Regions from separate parts of the Paenibacillus sp. FSL L8-0708 genome, predicted to be linked through region 2. Evidence: predicted binding sites of a transcription regulator. Region 2 holds the regulator's gene; the other holds the start of a gene.
What was found. The regulator LexA, encoded in region 2, represses DNA repair genes until DNA is damaged. The targets are predictions, from matches to a motif close to CGAACATATGTTCG.
Positions count from the first base shown of each region.

Region 1: recA (recombinase RecA) is a predicted target of LexA. The motif match lies at 1,700-1,713, and genes of this name have one in related genera.

Region 1 covers NZ_JBBPBC010000001.1:4,702,908-4,710,151, forward strand. Annotated here, with positions in the region: gene NYE58_RS22475 (regulatory protein RecX) at 1-455, opposite strand, end outside; gene recA (recombinase RecA) at 566-1,630, opposite strand; gene NYE58_RS22485 (competence/damage-inducible protein A) at 1,931-3,217, opposite strand; gene pgsA (CDP-diacylglycerol--glycerol-3-phosphate 3-phosphatidyltransferase) at 3,326-3,913, opposite strand; gene NYE58_RS22495 (YajQ family cyclic di-GMP-binding protein) at 4,069-4,560, opposite strand; gene NYE58_RS22500 (hypothetical protein) at 4,771-4,932, opposite strand; gene NYE58_RS22505 (helix-turn-helix domain-containing protein) at 5,012-5,944, opposite strand; gene NYE58_RS22510 (DUF3388 domain-containing protein) at 6,038-6,805, opposite strand; gene NYE58_RS22515 (DUF3243 domain-containing protein) at 6,983-7,244, opposite strand, start outside.
Region 2 covers NZ_JBBPBC010000001.1:4,343,972-4,351,215, forward strand. Annotated here, with positions in the region: gene metH (methionine synthase) at 1-557, opposite strand, end outside; gene NYE58_RS20665 (FixH family protein) at 737-1,162, opposite strand; gene NYE58_RS20670 (HAD family hydrolase) at 1,425-2,210, opposite strand; gene NYE58_RS20675 (hypothetical protein) at 2,245-2,766, opposite strand; gene NYE58_RS20680 (DUF896 domain-containing protein) at 2,816-3,025, opposite strand; gene NYE58_RS20685 (LysM peptidoglycan-binding domain-containing protein) at 3,135-3,548, opposite strand; gene lexA (transcriptional repressor LexA) at 3,800-4,426, shown strand; gene NYE58_RS20695 (L,D-transpeptidase) at 4,604-4,942, shown strand; gene NYE58_RS20700 (hypothetical protein) at 5,093-5,473, shown strand; gene NYE58_RS20705 (hypothetical protein) at 5,696-6,274, shown strand; gene NYE58_RS20710 (methyltransferase domain-containing protein) at 6,275-7,051, opposite strand; gene NYE58_RS20715 (MBL fold metallo-hydrolase) at 7,090-7,244, opposite strand, start outside.

The sequences.
Region 1 (7,244 bases), 360 kb from region 2:
ATCTTCCCTTTCCGCTGGTTCGCTATTCGTTGCTCTGCCCATTGCTTAGCATATAAAGGGTCATCAAGAAGTCTTTCCTCCTGCAGCCGCTGCACCACTTCCGCAATAATAGTCTCTCCTATTTCCTTCTGGCGTAAACGGCGAGTCATTTCCATAGCGGTGCGTGGTTTACGTTCTAGATAACGGAGGCCTTCTACATAAGCTCGTTGACGCTCATCAGCTACAACAATTTCCAACAAATCAGCCTTCATAAAAGAATTACCAGTAATCATTCGATATTTAATCATGACGTCCTCGTGCACAGTCATGTTATATGCTCCGAAATGTATGATATAACGGTGGTCAGATTTCTTTTGACGTTCTACTTTAGTGATCTCTAAGAGTTCTCCTTCAGGAAAATCAGATAACACCTGCTCATCTTGTTCTTCTGCTTCAAAATCCAGTTGTATTACCATAGTTGTTTGTCACCTCATAGCAATAGATCGGTTATCGTCTTACTTTCATTACTTGTTAAGAAAAGACACCCTGCAACAATCAATCACAGGGCGTCCTATTGCTTAATATACTATTCGATTTCGAGAAGCAATTTCTCTTCTTCTTCTTGCTCTGCAATAATATCTTCATTCTTCGGCGCAGCAACAATAGTGGATAAATTACTTGCTTCACGGATCTTATTCTCAATAATAAGGGCTATATCCTGATGTTCCTTCAAAAACTGTTTAGCATTCTCACGACCTTGACCGAGACGCTCGCCTTCGTAGGAATACCATGCACCACTCTTATTCACGATATCCATTTCAGTACCGATATCTACAAGACTTCCCTCTTTGGAAATCCCTTCACCGTACATGATATCAACATCAGCCTGTTTAAATGGAGGAGCTACTTTATTCTTCACAATCTTGATCTTAGTACGGTTACCAACCACATCGTTCCCCATCTTGATGCTCTCTACGCGACGTACATCTAAACGTACAGAAGAGTAGAATTTCAATGCACGACCACCCGGAGTTGTCTCAGGGTTACCGAACATAACACCGATCTTCTCACGAAGCTGGTTGATAAAGATAGCGATCGTATTGGATTTGCTAATGGCACCAGAAAGCTTACGAAGTGCTTGAGACATCAAGCGAGCCTGCAATCCGACGTGGGAATCACCCATATCGCCTTCAATTTCAGCCTTAGGTACCAAAGCAGCAACGGAGTCAACGACAATAATATCAACGGCTCCACTACGAACAAGTGCTTCGGCGATTTCCAGCGCTTGTTCACCCGTGTCTGGCTGAGAAAGCAGCAATTCATCGATATTTACGCCCAAGTTACGTGCATATTTCGGATCAAGCGCATGCTCGGCATCGATAAATGCAGCTTGTCCGCCTTGTCTTTGCACTTCTGCAATAGCATGAAGAGCAACTGTTGTTTTACCTGAAGATTCCGGTCCATATACTTCAATAATACGTCCCTTTGGAAGTCCGCCTATACCTAACGCAATATCAAGTGCCAAAGATCCGCTAGGTACAACTTCCACTTGCATATGCGTGGATTCTCCCAGTTTCATTACCGAACCTTTACCAAATTGTTTTTCTATTTGACGAAGCGCCATATCAAGCGCTGCACGACGATCTGACAATCAGACCACTTCCTTCACTGTTTATAGTAATATAATAACGTGTTTTTAAGGTCTTGCCAAGCTTTTTTTCGAACATACATTCGTTTTTTTTGTCTTGGGCGTTATTTATCCCTTTTATTGTAAGCCTCCCTCCGGAGATAGAAGTTAGTTAAATTCCCCACTTCACCGGACATCAACGACTTATGATCATGAGTAGCCATCGTGATCAAAATCTCTGCAAATATACAAAAAACCGCAGCAAAGAAATCTCAGTGCCACGGTTCTTCCGTATGTGTTTATTATAACTGGGCTAATCTCCCATTACAAGTCTGAACCCTCAAGAGGTGTCTCCACCTTGCGTTCCTCAAGTCTCCGCCACAGACGATACAGCAGAGCCTTTACAGTACGCAACCGGATATTTTCCCGTGTACCTTTAAGATTAAGCTCATAGACCTCTGTCTTACGTCCCCGTTCAGCCAAGCCGATAAATACAAGTCCAACAGGCTTGCGCTCAGAATAACCCGGTCCAGCCACACCCGTAACAGATAAGCCGAAATCGCTGTCTGCAATCATTCTCACTTGGTCAGCCAACACCTCGGCAACTTCTCGACTTACGGCTCCAGGAGCATTGGGTCCCTCCAAATAAGCACTTGGCACATTCAGTAGCTTTTTCTTTAAGTCATTCGAATAGCAGACGATTCCGCCGGCAAACATCGATGCACTGCCTGGAATATTTGTTATGCTCTCCATCAGCAAACCTCCGGTGCAGCTCTCTGCCGCACTTAAGGTCAGGCCGGCATCCGCCATCCAATCCACAATCAATTGCTCCAGCGGCACATCAATGTTCGCATACAAATGTTCCGGCAAAATCTCCTTGATTTGTTGTTCCAGTATCTCCAGCTTTTTTGTAGCTTCATGCTCAGAAGGGGCCTTTGTCGAAATACGAACAGTTACCTCTCCCTCTTTGGCATACGGAGCAATCGTTGGATCCGTCTGACTGTGAATCAGTTCGATGAGCTTGTCCTCCAGCAGTGATTCTCCGATGCCGGCAAATTTGAGCATTTTTGAATAAAGCGGTGTTTCGTTCGTCAAGGCGTGCTGCTGTAGCCACGGTACTGCTTTATCTACGAACATCGGTTTCATCTCACGAGGTGGACCTGGAAGCACAATATAATATTTCTTCTCATGCTCAAAAGCAATCCCAACCGCAAGACCGATTTCATTCGGCAACGGTGTAGTTCCTTCAATTATAAGTGCCTGTTTGCGGTTATTTTCGGTCATAACGATCTTACGATCATCAAAGAAACGTTGTACATGATCCATCGCCAAACGATCAATATGGAGCATTCTACCTAGCGATGCAGCCAGTGCATCTTTAGTCAGATCATCCTCAGTGGGGCCAATTCCGCCCGTAAAGATAATAACGTCGGCCCGACTCTGAGCGATCTCGATGGCTTGCTGCAGGCGGCTGCTGTTATCACCGACAACGGTTTGAAAGTATACATCGATCCCGATGGCAGCTAGCTCTATAGACAAAAACTGGGCATTACTATTCACGATTTGACCGAGCAAAAGCTCTGTCCCTACTGCAATAATCTCCGCTTTCATACCTGGCTTTCGCCTCCTCGTTATAATGTAGGTACACTGCTTTTGGATTTCAAAAAAGGTAATAGGTGCTTCACCTATTACCTTTCCTTGTATATCCAGCTTACATGCTTACGCATTATGCAGCTGTAGCAGATCCTTATTCTTCACAAAATAATCAATTCCAGAATAAATAGTGATCAGCGCTGCGGCCCAAATAGCAATATCGTCTACAGGAATACTGACAAATTGAAATGGGAAATTATTCAACAACAGCAGTGAGATCGCAACAATTTGTACAACCGTCTTTATCTTGCCCCATTTGCTGGCGGCAACCACTTTTCCCTCTAGCAATGCAATCTGGCGAAGTCCGGTGACTGCAAACTCACGACTGATGATTACAATAGCAATCCATGAATCGCATCTGCCCAGCTCCACAAGTGAAATCAGAACTGCAGATACCAGCAGTTTGTCCGCAAGTGGATCAAGGAGTTTACCGAGATTGGTGACCATATTATATTTCCTAGCAATGTAGCCGTCTATTCCATCCGTGCTGGCCGCAAGCAAAAAGATTACAGCTGCTACCAAATGATTAACAGATAGCTGAAACGAGCCCCAATGTATCGGTTCTGGATAAAAACTGAAATCCACCAGTAAAAAAAACATCATAATCGGGATCAGGCAAATACGAGCTAGCGTGATGCGGTTGGGCAAATTCACTGAAGTTTTCCTCCCCTAAATCGTTCATACAAATTGCCTAAATCAGGCTAATCCATTTCTACTTAAGCAAGTATATTATAGCAATAAATAGGTGTCAAAAAAACAGAAAGCACCCCGCGTTGTTAGTGCTAATAAGCACTGCGGGGCACAAAATTCTATTTCATGTTCATGAATTGTAGATCCAGCGGCAAATCAGCTTTACGCAAGATCTGAATAATCTGCTGCAAATCGTCGCGGCTCTTACCGGTCACACGAATTTGATCCCCTTGGATCTGGCTCTTCACCTTTAATTTTGAATCACGAATCAGAATATTAATCTTTTTCGCATTCTCCTGATCAATGCCTTGCTTAAGCCCTAAACGTTGACGTACAGATCCCAGGGAAGCCGGTTCTACTTTACCGAAATCCAGATTCTTTAGGGTAATGCCTCTTTTCACCATCTTTGATTGTAAAATATCAATAACAGCGTTGAGCTTATATTCGTCTTCAGAGGCGATAATAAGTGCATCTTTCTCCAGCTTCAGACTGCTTTTGCTGTTCTTAAAATCAAAGCGGTTGTCGATCTCTTTCTCTGTTTGGTGAATAGCATTCGTTAACTCCTGCATATCCATTTTGGATACAATATCAAATGAACATTCTGAACTCATTAAACTCCACGTCCTTTATACAATTAGTCTGCTACTATTATAAGAGAATGGTACTATTAAGTCTAATTTTGGATAAATCATTATGTAGCTCACCCGACATAGAAAACAGCCCCACTAAGTGGAGCTTTTCCTTCGAGTGAGTTTGGTTCAAAGGGTAGAAACACGTCTCCACCGGAAGTACGCCGTTGGAGACGTTCATTTCTACAGCTTCTATCTGCTTCGGACCGGATTACGAAACATATCCAGAATTCCTAGCACAATATGTGCAATACCGAATCCGAGAATTCCGTATCCCCAAGCACCTGGTGTCAAATAGTATCCGATGAGACTGACAACAACCCCAAGGCCAGCTACAATCCAGCTAACTGTCATAAGATGTACACCTCACTTTGGCTAAAACTGAAAACAGTCTTATGTTCTCCCTAAAGCCAAAGTCTATACATCCTATTTGTTATTCGCCTGTCCCTTCACTTTGGGTACCTTCACTTCCAGAACCGTCATCAAGATTAAGCAGGAGACGTGAGGACGTCTTCTCATCCGTGATTACTTGACCATTTACGGTAATCTCAGTTGCTGGGGAATATCCAGACTTAATATACATGCCCTCACTACCAAGAACGAAGCTCAGATGATCTCCAGCTCCTGTAGTTCCGAAGGAGAGTTTTTCACCTTTAGAGTTTTCGCCTTTATAAACTTCAAGCCAGCTCTCTCCAGTAGCAACAATCTCAACCTTAACTTCGCTTCCGGCAGGAGCTGTAACCTTAAATTTCGTTGTTTTGCCTGACTTCCCATCTGGTGTAACCGTGATCGATTGAGGAGACGGCGTTGGTGTCGGTGTTGGCGTAGGCTCCGTAGTTGGCTCAGTAGTTGCTTCTGCACCTGCCGAGGAAGTAGGCGCTACTACACCGCCTCCTGATGCGGGTGGAGATGTTTGTGCTGTATTAGGATCCTGCACATTATTGGTGATATTTGTTTGATCAACTTGATCAGGGTCTGCTTTGTTTAAACTAGAAGCATAAATGTAAATCACCACAATAATCAATATAGGGAATGTCCACATCAGCACCGTTGGCAGCCATTTTGCATTCCGTTCGGTTTCGGGTCTACGGCTGCGCTTTTGAATCACCGTCTCCATGGTCGTGTCTGCGGGTGGTGCAGGTACGTTCCCATGCTCCTCGAGCAGTTCGTCAGGACTCATGCCTACTGCTTCTGCATACGTTTTGATAAACGCCCTCACATAAAAACTTCCTGGAAGCACCTTGTAGTCTCCAGACTCGATGGCTTCCAAATACTTTTTGCGAATTTTTGTTACTTCCTGGACATCGTCAAGACTCATCCCTTTTTGCAGACGTGCCTCTTTCAATTGCCGGCCCAGTTCCGACATACCATCACCTCCTGTAAGTTCTATGAATGTAAACTTCCTTAACCAGCTTTATAAAAAAACATGCTCGGAAGTGTATTCTTCATCGTTTGTGTTCTATAAATCATCACTGTAGCTCGTCGTAAATGACTCGTACAAGATTTCTTCCGTTGGATTATTCCGCAGCTCAATAATAATATCAAAGTCATCGTAACTATACTCAGATTCGCGTACGAAAATATCTGGATGCTCAATAACCTTTGTGCTTGGCATGCTCATAACATTTTGCAATAAATTATAATGTTTCTCATTAGAGCGGATCGTACTAACTATACCATCAATTATAAATACATTATGTGGGTTCATCTCATCTTCAGCCAATTGACTGCGCACCGTCTGCCGCAATAATGTGGAGGAGACAAATGTCCAGCGTTTCATAGCACAGACACTGCCAGCTATAATGGATTCCGTCTTTCCTACACGGGGCATACCACGAAGTCCTATAACCTGATTCCCATCTTTTTTAAACAGTTCACCGAGAAAATCAACCAATAGACCTAGCTCATCGCGGGTGAAACGAAACGTCTTCCGATCATCTGAATCCCGTTCAATATATCGCCCATGGCGTACAGCCAGCTTGTCCACGAGCCTTGGAGACCGCAGAGCTGAAACTGTAATATTATCAACTTTTTTGAGCATTTCGCCCATCAGCATAATTTTCTCATCATCATTGGTCTCCAGCAACATTCCGCGAGTTTTTCCTTCAACTCCATTAATCGTCAGAATGTTAACTTCCAGCATCCCTAACATTGAAGCGATATCACCAAGCAGACCGGGTCTGTTCTTGTGAATCTTGTATTCCATATACCACTGTTTATATTCCACTTGTACACCTCATAGATTCCTTTTCCCTACCCTTTGCCAATACAGCAAAAAAAGCTGCCCCGGCAAAGCGGTCTTTTACACGGGTCATGTTAATGATATATAAAATAAAAATGAAAGGCAAGGTCAGTCCTGTAATAATTGCAGAAAAGCTCCCACAGGGGGAGCTTTTCCGCAAACTTAGGCGTTGTCTTTCGCCAACTTGACCATGAGTTTAGCAATCGTTTGCTTTTCTTCATCGTTGCCGACATCCCATAGCTCTTTGATCGCACGGTTTTGAGTGTTTGCTGGATCCACTTTTTCATCAAGGAATTCCCCGATTTCAAAAGCCAGCTTAGAGATTGTGTCTTGACTCATCCCAAGTTTCTCCGCCTGTACAACCCGTTTACCTAGGAATTTCTTCCAGGTGTCAAAATTTTTGATTACGCTATCGTCTTGTGTC
Region 2 (7,244 bases):
TGACCTGCCAATGTAGTACCCATTGGTTCAATTGTTCCGGAAATCATAACCGGCAACGTGATGCCAGTCTTTTCAAAAGCATTACGAATACCAATACTTCCAGCTTTAACGTTAAGTGTATCTTGAGAGGTCTCCAGCAGCAAAACATCTACTTTACCGTCGATCAATGCCACTGCTTGTTCCTCATAGCTATCAACTAACTCTTGGAAAGTAACGCCTCCAGTTACTGAGAGCGTTTTTGTTGTTGGACCCATAGCCCCCACGACGTATCGCGGACGGTCAGGTGTGTCATATTTGTCTACTGCTCTTCGAGCCAACTCTGCTGCCGCTAGATTGATCTCACGTGCCCGCTGAGGAATATCATATTCAGCTAGCACAACAGAGGTTGCACCAAATGTGTTAGTCTCAATGAGATCAGCCCCTGCTTCGAGGTACTGCTCATGAATCGTCTGAATGACTTCTGGGCGTGTTAATACCAGCATTTCATTACAGCCGTCCAGCTCATCGCCTCCAAAATCTTCTCCAGTAAGAGGCACCTGTTGGATCATCGTGCCCATTGCGCCATCAAGGATCAAAATCCTTTGTTGTAAGCTTTCCTCAAGTGTATATTTAGCCAACTAATAGTCCCCCCAGTAAAACATTAGAGTAAGTTTAGCAGAATAAAGGAATTTCGAAAAGCCTTCCTTTCCACTCTGCTTTATCTGTTATTGCTCAGTAACCTTTGCGAACCTTTGAATCATGGTTTCACAGACAGCTCTTTGCTAGGCATAGAGTGCTGTGTCCGGGCTGTCACATGTGAAGTGACATTATATTGTCCTTCCTTTTCAAGGGTCCCTTCTGCTTGATAGACTCCTTTACCAATTAGCTTTCCCTTAAGCTCTATTTTCTGTCCCTCATCATTTTTATTCACAATTTCGAACAGAACCTCTTTTGCATCATCTACTGCCTCGTTATCTTGGGTCACCACAGCTTCAAAGGTTACCTTTTGATTTACAACAACTTCTTCAGGACTCCATTGTAGTTCGACTTTGATAGGTTCCATAGACATGTTCATATTCATGTTATGTATTTCTGAATGCTTGGTTCCATTTGAAGAACATCCACCTAGTACTAGAAGTGTTGCACCTAATAATACAGCGACTAATTTCTTCGATCTCATCATTTGGAGCCCTCCCAATCATTATCGAATAATAAAAATCTACCAATTCATGTTATACATCTCCATCTATTATACACATTATTATTGGTTTTTCAGTATTTTGCATCAATTCCGCATTAGTCTTGTGACTTAAATCATTTACTTAAAAATCTAATGAAATCCTTATGTTAGTATGTATGTACAGAAAAGCAGCGAGTTTCTTAGGATCTCAGAAACTCGCTGCTTTTATAAAGTCTTTATGTTGGAGCTAATAGCTCTGTATATCTTACAAGGATTGAACTAGTGGAAGAAGTTCCTCAAGGTGATTGATTTCATGATCCGGATGAATATCAAGACTAGGTGCTCTACCTTTTCTATTAATCCAGACCGTGGTCAACCCTGCTGCCAGCCCCCCACGGATATCCGTTGTCAGCTTATCGCCGACCATAACCGCTTGCTCAGGCGTTACATCAAGAAGCTCTAAAGCATGCAGGAAAATTTCCTTATCCGGTTTGCCTTTACCAAAGCTTCCGGAAATCACAATATGATCAAAGAAAGGAATTAACTCTGGCACACCATCTAGTTTCTCTTGTTGCAGTGCAGGACAGCCGTTCGTAAGTAGCAAAAGCTTCACTTGACCCCGTAACTGTTCCAGTACATGCATTGTTTCTTCATAGATGTATGGACGTTTTCTGCGCTCTGCTGCGAATTTAGTTGCCAAGGTCTCAGCTAGTGCTTCGTCTTCCACCCCTAACACTGCAAGTCCGCGACGCCAAGACTCTTTACGATATACCGGTGCAAGCTGCTCCAATTGACGGAATTCTGGCTGTTCACCTGCCGTAAAGTTAGCCCAGAGTGCTTCATAAGGATTAATTCCGATCATCTTTGTAAATGGGAACGTCTCATAAGATTCATACAAGCTACTTGCTTCCTTACGAACTGCAACTTCTAGTTCTTGTGGATCAATCGTATCCCCGGCGGCTTCACAAGCAGAACGAAATGCTTCTTCGACGCTCCGATCATCCCACAGCAATGTATCATCAAGGTCAAATAGTACAGCAGAAATTGGCATTACAGGTCTCCCTCTCCCTTTAACTGGTCTAGTTCTATTCGTGAACTACTTCAATGTTGTGAGCTTTAGCAAATGCTTCTAATCGTGTACTCATCGCATTAGTATCATAGCGATTCATAAGTTTTGTGAAAATCCATTTCTTACGTTTCCCTTTGTGCTTAATGACTACAGCTCCACGCGAAAGGGTGATTTTCTCAATATCTGCAGCTGGAAGTCCGCGTTCGCGATTGAATTTAATAGTGGACAGTCTTGCTTTTTCCACCTTCAAGTACGGACGACGGAAGAACAATAGCGCTGCCAGCAAATAGTACAGTACTACTCCCAGCCAATTAGCCAGCATGCCATTGCCTTTGGCCTGATCAATAGAACCAACTACCCAAAACATAGTGCCAAGTATCACTAACACTACCGGAAATGCAATGTTGCGACCTTTAAAGACTTCGGCATTCTGGGTAGGAGATTTAGAGGCATAAATCGTATCCTTGCCTTGTTTCTTTCTTTGCTTGTTGATTTGCTGTGTGTTGCGTTGAACCATTCTTTCCCAAGAACGGGCCATGTGCGTTCCCCCTAGTCATCCTGAAATATCTATGAAAAGGAACAGCGAGCTAATGTTTAAGCCCCTTGTTACCTTGTTCATGCTCATCGTTATCTACTACTTCAATAGTATTTAATTGTGCTCGGAAGTTATTGCGGATATTCCCCAGGTAAATTTCACGAAGCTTGGCGCGTTCCGCCACTTCCTCTTGATTAAGGCCTACGCTCTTCTGTTTGCGTGCCAATTCGTTAATTCGCGCGACCAACTCATCAATATTCAATACTTTCCCTCCCCCTATAAATTAATTCTAACTCTGCCATGAGAAAAAGAGCTTGTCAAGGTCTACTCCCTGCAAGCTCTACTGGTCATTCTATTATGTTCTCAGAAAATTAATAAATAGGTAAAGTAAGTATGTCTCCAGCGTTAATTTGACTACTCTTAATCCCACTTGAACGTTTAATTCCTTCTATATAAACAACTGTCTTCATATCAGCTGGTTTATTCTTAAGGGCAATACTCCATAGTGTATCTCCACGTTCAACCACAATCCGCTTCTCTTCCTTCATTATAGTCGTCGATCCTGCAAACACATTTCCCACTACTGTTAGGCCAGATAATACTAGCACGAAAATCAATATTAACTTAATAAAGAAATCTTGACGGAACAACGAAATCATCCCTCCAAGCAAACGTTCCGTTATCTCTTTCACCTTAGCGGAATTACGGGCAACGTCATTATGTCCTATAGATTCAACCACTGGGGCCTTGTCGTAGATGCTGCGGTATGTACTGTATTTTAGCATAATCATCATCCTCCAAACACTTGTTCTTACTTTCGAATTTATAATAACACGAACATGTGTTTTGTTCAATACTATTTCAGAACAATTGTTCTCTTTTTTTCGAGAGACTCAAGCGGTTCATTTTATTATCATTTGTCTACCATTTTTTAACTCTAGCAGATTAATATTTATAATAGTTAGAACTTATGTTTGTGCGAACGGTAGTTCTATGTTATAATTTTCCCAAACATTACTATATGGGGTTGATTCCAATGTCAAAGATTTCAAGTCGCCAGCTGGCGATCCTGGAATTTATACGAAGCGAAGTCCGCAGCAAGGGTTATCCACCTTCCGTCCGGGAAATTGGAGAAGCTGTTGGCCTTGCTTCCAGCTCCACAGTTCACGGTCATTTGGACCGGCTTGAGAAGAAGGGACTTATTCGTCGAGATCCAACGAAGCCACGTGCAATAGAATTACTAGGCCAAGAGGATTCAGAGAATGTTCACCAATTCGCGCAGACCATCTCACGGATTCCTGTCGTAGGTAAAGTTACCGCCGGGGTACCTATCACTGCTACAGAGAATATCGAAGACTACTTCCCACTTCCTACTCACTATGTAGGTGACAACAAAGTATTTATGCTGTCTGTCATGGGTGATAGTATGGTGGACGCAGGCATTATGAATGGTGACTATGTGATTGTTCGCCAACAACAAACAGCGGACAACGGAGATATCGTTGTAGCCATGACCGAAGAAGATGAAGCAACCGTTAAGACCTTTTACAAGGAACGTGATCATATACGGCTTCAGCCGGAGAATCCAGCTTATGAGCCGCTTCGCCTTAATCGCGTAACTATTCTCGGAAGAGTCATCGGATTGTTTCGAGATATCCACTAAGTATGCACTTCTAACATAAAAGGCTGTTCCGCATATGCGGAACAGCCTTTTTTCTACGTTTTTTTGCTTTCCAACCACTTACGAACAATTGTTCCCAATGGCTAAAATGGCCATTTTCTATGAATAACCCTTTAGGCGTTCTGCTCATATCCTAATTAGAAAGGAGTGTTGCGTATAATGCCCAACTACCGAATTATTGTAGATCTGACCCAACGAATGTTATATCTTCTGGACAATGATATTGTGATTAGAGGTTTCCCTGTCGGCATCGGTAAGATGTTAACCCAATCCCCAGTGGGTGAATTCACTATTATTAACAAACAACCCGACCCAGGGGGTCCCTTCGGTGTTTTTTGGATGGGACTGTCTAAACCACACTACGGAATTCATGGAAACAATGACCCTTCCTCCATTGGGAAAGAGGTGTCCCACGGCTGCATCCGGATGTACAACGAGGATGTGTTAGCACTCGCTGCTATTGTCCCTATAGGCACACGAGTAACGATAAGAAATTAAATTCGAATGGAGGCTCGGCAACCCCCAAATCACATTAAAAAATGGGGGTCATTACATAAGTAAGTATTTTTTCATTAGCATACTAGGAGTTTGGTGATTATATGTCGAATATTGTTAACAGGATTGCAAATTGAAAAGGATGTGTTTAGTTTGAATAATTCAAAAATTAGAACCCTCGTCGATTTTAAAGTCGATGCACTGGGTAAGCTGTCCGGTTTACTTTTAAATGATGAACAAGCTAGTGGAAAAAAAGTGAATTTGCTCACCTCTTTTGGCAGCATTCAGGGAATCGTCTCTCCAACCGTCTCCAACAAAGAGGATGTATTTGATTTAAAATCTTTGATGGATGATGTAATTGTAGACGAATACATATCTTATTTGGGAGCAGAACACCCTGATAAAAATTTCAGCTATAACTTTGTTGTCCTCAATGACGTTACTGTAAGACCTTATGCTAGTTATGGGACTCCGATCGAATACAAACAGCTGATTGTTTATACCGATCATATCACTGCCTTCAATTTTCTATAGGTTTACATAATCACCTTAAAAAGCACCCTTGCAGCAACCCCCAATTTTGCATCATTTGCAGAATCGGAAGGTTTCTCTGGGTGCTTTTTTTGGGTTAATCGTGAAGCCTATCCTATAATTCCACGAATTTCCCTTTTAAAAGATACTAGTGGAGATCATTCAGGCATATCTTTCAATAAGCAACAATTTGAGTCTAATGAGATAACTAGGAGGTGTGATTATATGCTGATTTTCCTGATGTACTTATTTGCTATTTTAGGAGTTGTTTTAATTCTAAGTGCCGCCATTATAAAATTGAAAACGCTATCTGCTTCATCTGAAATTTCTAAGCTAGTTAATGCGACCTCATCTTTTAACATCAGCTTCACCAAAACATTCATTCCCCCCAATCAATCTCACTTGATCGCACTTAACGAGCCTAATAAAAAATTGGCAATCGGTACCAAAAATCCGAAGAGTAACAAAAAAGCAGTAGCAAAGCTATACTCTTTTGATAATGTAATGGGATCCGAGATTGTGGTTAACGCACTCACCCTTTCAAAAGTATCCAAAAGACATCAAAACAGCAAAACTACTGCAACAAGTGCAGATATTAACATCCTTAAGGACACCGATGAAGAAGCTAATGTGATTGAAGAGCTTACGCTTAAAATATATATGAACAGCAAAGAAACGCCTGTGTATTGTATCTCCTTCTTGCCGGGTTTATTGCCTATTCGACAATCCGACAACCAGTACAAGGAAGCTTTCTCCCAAGTACAGCAATTGCATGCACTGTTCAGGTCAATCGTCTCTGAATAATTAAGTTGCTTTTTGCGCAATAAGATGTGTGAAAATAGCAACGTCCTTGTATGGAGATAAACTGCTTAACTTAAGCTCTAGCTCCACCATTTCTACATGCCATTGCTCATCCATTTTTATTTCATTATCCACAATATATCCGTAGATATTATGTATTCCGTATATACTTCTAATCTCATAACCACACTCCGCGAGCCATTCCACTAATTGATCTTTTGTATAGATGGTAATGTCTGTTTGAATAATGCCGCTATATTCCTGCGTGTTTCCAATACTGTCTATAGCCCCCATAGGATCTTTATTCATAATGGCTTTTTTCATCACTTTTGCCACTGGATTATGAGTTATAAGAGAAAGCATTCCGTTTTCATTTTGTTTTTTACTAATGTCCATTAACAATTGTTTTGGATCATCGAGATATTCAAGCACATTATGGCAAAAAATCCAGTCATATCCGTCCGCTAATACATCTGCATCTTGTAGCGTTGCCGATCTAAAGGCTATGTTAAGACCGTCTTTACATGCAGACTCTTGCGCAATGACTATCATCTCTGGAGTCGGATCTATCCCTGTAACTGTATAACCTTTTTTTGCGAATTCACGACTGGTTATCCCAAAGCCACAGCCGATATCTAAAATAGATTTTGCCTCATCAGAGCTGCAGTGATTGTCAATTTGCTGCCAAGCGGAATGATAAAACAATCTCCCCCAAGGCATTTTAATGTAGTTTAAATAGGAATCTATTGATTTAGTAAAAGCCTTTGATGTAGACGCCATATCGCCATACCTCTCATTTGTTTTCGACATAGAAAAATCTAAAATTGCACACTAAACCCATCAAACTGGTGAATGCCCGTACCATGTGCTACTACCTTTTTCTCACGTAACTCACGAACCGCCTTTTTGACCTCTTGTAAAATAGATGGATCTAAACCCAGTGTATTATGAGAACCGAATACTTGGGTAACTC